One region of the Rhizobium sp. 21-4511-3d genome, then DNA from elsewhere that is predicted to be linked to it. Evidence: predicted binding sites of a transcription regulator. Region 1 holds the regulator's gene; the other holds the start of a gene.
The links. The regulator PhoB, encoded in region 1, activates phosphate uptake and scavenging genes when phosphate is short. The targets are predictions, from matches to a motif close to TGTCATNNANCTGTCAT.
Positions count from the first base shown of each region.

Region 2: the regulator PhoB is predicted to act here: its motif matches at 890-906, upstream of ACQZ5H_RS25165 (DUF1045 domain-containing protein).

Region 1 is NZ_JBNWCF010000007.1:85,647-87,844, forward strand. It holds gene ACQZ5H_RS16665 (GcrA family cell cycle regulator) at 66-599, shown strand; gene phoB (phosphate regulon transcriptional regulator PhoB) at 681-1,364, opposite strand; gene phoU (phosphate signaling complex protein PhoU) at 1,398-2,111, opposite strand; gene pstB (phosphate ABC transporter ATP-binding protein PstB) at 2,156-2,198, opposite strand, start outside.
Region 2 is NZ_JBNWCF010000013.1:87,322-89,519, forward strand. It holds gene phnE (phosphonate ABC transporter, permease protein PhnE) at 1-867, shown strand, start outside; gene ACQZ5H_RS25165 (DUF1045 domain-containing protein) at 999-1,694, shown strand; gene ACQZ5H_RS25170 (alpha-D-ribose 1-methylphosphonate 5-triphosphate diphosphatase) at 1,706-2,198, shown strand, end outside.

The DNA of each region.
Region 1 (2,198 bases):
ATTCATCCGGGGCAAACGGTGAAGGATTCTGCCTTCACAACGCTTAAACGGCGGAGACACAGGGCATGAACTGGACAGACGAGCGGGTCGAGAAACTCAAGAAACTGTGGTCCGAAGGGTTGAGCGCGAGCCAGATCGCGGCGCAACTTGGAGGCGTAAGCCGAAATGCCGTCATCGGCAAGGTTCACCGTCTGGCACTGCCGGGCCGTGCCAAGGCCGGCGGCAATGCAACGGCGGCACGGGCTCCGAAGCGCACGACTTCGGCACCGCGCGCTCCGAACTACGCATCGCGCATGACGACCCGCACCGTTGCCCGCCCGCAGGGCGCAACGATGCTGAAGGAAGAGATCGAAATCGACGTCATGGAGGAGATGGAATATCGTCCGGCTTCCAACGTTGTCGTGCCGATCTCCCGCCGTCTTGGCCTGACGGAACTGACCGAACGCACCTGCAAGTGGCCGGTCGGCGATCCGCTGAAGGACGATTTCCATTTCTGCGGCTGCGAAAGCCCGGATTCTTCGCCCTACTGCACGTATCATCAGCGTCTGGCTTACCAGCCGGTCAATGATCGCCGCAGGGCCGCAGCCCGGGCAAACTGAGCCGGGTAAAGACAAACGAAAAACGGGCCTTTCGGCCCGTTTTTTTGTATCTGCATGTCAGGAGGCCGTAGCCTCCCTCACTCAGGCTTCCATGGAGTAGCCGGCACCGCGGACGGTGCGAATGACATCCTGCATGTTCGAGAAGTTGAGCGCCTTGCGCAGGCGACCGACATGGACGTCGACGGTGCGCTCGTCGACATAGATGTCGTGACCCCAGACGCCGTCGAGCAGTTGCGAGCGCGAGAAGACGCGACCCGGCGACGACATCAGGAACTCCAGAAGACGAAACTCGGTCGGCCCGAGACGGACTTCGCGGGTCTTGCGGTGAACGCGGTGCGTTTCGCGGTCGAGTTCGATATCGCCGCACTTCAGCACGGTCGAGAGAACTTCCGGCTTGGCGCGGCGCAGCATCGCCTTGACGCGGGCAACGAGCTCGGGCGTCGAGAACGGCTTGACGACGTAGTCGTCGGCGCCGGTCGACAGGCCACGGACGCGCTCGCTCTCTTCGCCGCGCGCCGTCAGCATGATGATCGGCAGGCGCTCGGTTTCCGGGCGCATGCGCAGCCGGCGGCAGAGCTCGATGCCTGATACGCCAGGCAGCATCCAATCGAGGATAAGAAGGTCCGGCGTGCGCTCCTGAAGGCGGATTTCCGCCTCGTCGCCGCGCAGGATGGTATCGACTTCGAAACCTTCGGCTTCGAGATTATAGCGAAGAAGCACGCTCAGTGCTTCTTCGTCTTCAACGACTGCAACTCTCGGGATCATTCTATTCTGTCTCCTGAGGCCCGGTCCGGATGATTATTCCGTTACCGCGCCGACGGTGTTGGCGGTGTCGTCCTTCGGACGCTCGCCTTCCGGCTGAGCGCCGGTCGCCATGTAGTAGATTGTTTCAGCAATGTTCGTGGCGTGGTCGCCGATGCGCTCGATGTTCTTGGCGCAGAAGAGCAAATGCGTGCAGCTGGTGATGTTGCGCGGATCTTCCATCATGTAGGTCAGGAGCTCGCGAAACAGCGACGTGTACATCGCGTCGATTTCCTCGTCGCGCTCGCGGATCGACTTCGCCTTGTCGGCAGCGCGCGTCGTGTAGACGTCGAGCACTTCCTTCAGCTGGACGAGAGCGAGCTCGGAGAGATGCTCCAGGCCACGGGCGAGCTTGCGCGGAACGCCGGTGCTCTGCACGGCGATGACGCGCTTTGCGGTGTTCTTGCCGAGGTCGCCGACGCGCTCGAGGTCGGCGGCGATGCGGATCGAACCCATGATCTCGCGCAGGTCCGACGCCATCGGCTGGCGGCGGGCGATGGTGACAATCGCCTTGTCGTTGATCTCGCGCTCGGCGTGATCGAGGATCACGTCGTCGGAGATGACCTTCTGCGCCAGCGCCGCGTCGCCATTGACGAGGGCGCGGACAGCGTCGGAAACCATCTGCTCGGCCAGGCCGCCCATTTCGGAAATGCGGCGCGAGAGGAACTTCAGGTCTTCGTCATACGCAGAAAAAATATGTGTCGATGCCATGGGTAAAGTCCTTGAGTGTCTATCGGGGGTCGTGACGCCAAAGATCAGCCGAAGCGGCCCATGATGTAATCCTGGGTGCGCGGATCG
Region 2 (2,198 bases), on a different contig from region 1:
ACTGTCTATGACGACAACGTGCTTGCCGACCTTGGCTTTGCAGGCGACGTCAGCATCGCATCGGACCGCGTGAAGGTGCGCAAGCGTTTCCTTGGATGGGCAAACTTTGTCTTCGACACGCACTCGCCGTTCTTCGACAAGCCGGCCGGTGAAGTCGCAAGCCTGATCGTGTCAGGCCCGCGTCTCGACCCCAGCCAGTCGAACCTGTCGCTCGCCTTCGACAATATCTGGAACAACTCGGCCTGGCAGCATGGCGACGTCTGGACCAAACTTTTCCAGACGATCGTGATGGCCTTCCTCGGCACGCTGCTCGGCTCACTGGCGGCCTTCCCGCTCGCCTTCCTGGCCGCCCGCAACATCACGCCGAACCGGCTGCTGAACCAGATTCTGAAGCGCTTCTTCGACTTCCTGCGCTCGGTCGACATGCTGATCTGGGCGCTGTTCCTGACTCGCGCCTTCGGCCCCGGCCCGCTTGCAGGCTCCGGCGCGATCTTCCTGACGGAGACAGGCACGCTCGGAAAGCTCTATTCCGAAGGTCTCGAAAACATCGACAACAAGCCGCGCGAAGGCATCAAGTCGACGGGCGCCTCGACGATGCTCGTTCACCGCTACGGTGTCATGCCGCAGATCGTTCCGGTGATCGTCAGCCAGACGCTCTACCAATGGGAATCGAATGTCCGTGGCGCGACGATCATCGGCGCCGTCGGTGCCGGCGGTATCGGCCTCAAGCTCTGGGAAGCGATGCGCACGAATTCCAACTGGGAAAACGTCGCCTACATGGTCATCCTGATCCTGATCGTCGTCTTCCTGTTCGACATGGCCTCGAACGCGCTGCGCCACCGGCTGATGGGCACCAAGACGCATTAAAAAGATGATGGCGCCACGGCGTCATCATCATTCTGTCACGGAAATCTTTTAGCCGGAAGCAAGCTTGCAGTCCGCGGTCAAATCACTGACATTGCGACCCCTGCCTCAGACATTTTTCCGGGATAAGACCTTTGCGATACGCCCTCTATTTTTCGCCGCCGCAGGATGATTCCCTGACGCGCGCCGCTGCAGAATGGCTCGGCCGCGATGCCTTTTCTGACGAAACTTACCCGGCTCCCGAAGAGCCCGGCCTGCCCGGCGCGGAGCAGTTCGAGCTGACCGCCGATCCCCGCCGCTACGGCTTCCACGCGACGATCAAGGCGCCCTTTGCGCTTGCCGCTTCGGTGACGGAAAAGGATCTGATGACTGTGGTCGAGGATTTTGCGGCGCGCACGCCGGCCTTCGAGATTCCCGAACTTGTGCTCGGGCAACTCGGCCGCTTCTTCGCGCTCGTGCCCGGCGCGCTGCATCAGCCGCTTCAGGATTTCGCCGCAAGCGTGGTAAAGTCCTTCGAGCCGTTTCGTGCCGCCCTTTCGGAGGCCGACATTGCCCGGCGCAAACCCGAGAAGCTGACGGAAAGCCAGCGCGCCAATCTGATGCGCTGGGGCTATCCCTACGTCATGGACGACTTCGCCTTCCACATGACGCTGACCGGACAGGTTCCTGACGAGCGCTCCGCGCTGATGAAATCGATCCTGGAACAGCGCTTTGCCGCCTTCACCGGCCGGCCGCTTCCGATTTCCGGCATTGCCGTCTTCACCGAGGAGACGCGCGGCGCCCCATTCAAGGCTCATAGCTGGCTGCCGCTTGCCGGCGCCAAACGCTGAAAGACGACACGATGACCAAAGAAACCGTTTTTTCCAATGCACGCATCGTTCTCGAGGACGAGATCGTAAACGGCTCCCTGCTGATCCGCGACGGCAAGATCACCGATATCTCCGAAGGCAACTCGGCTGCCGGCGAAGACTTTGAGGGCGACTACCTCATTCCGGGTCTGGTGGAGCTTCATACCGACCACCTCGAAGGCCACTACTCGCCGCGCCCCGGCCTGCGCTGGAACATGACGGCGGCGATCCAGGCGCATGACGCCCAGATCGTCACGTCGGGTATCACTACGGTTTTCGACTGCCTGCGCATGGGCGCCGATGAAGACGGCGGTTTCGACCATGGCGAGATGCGCGGTATGGCTGACGCCATCCAGAAGGCCGAGCAGGAAGGCCGCCTGCGCGCCGAGCACCTGCTGCACCTGCGCTGCGAAGTCTCGGCCGACAACGTGCTTGAGCATTTCGCCGATTTTGAAAACGATCCCTATGTCCGCCTCGTCTCGCTGA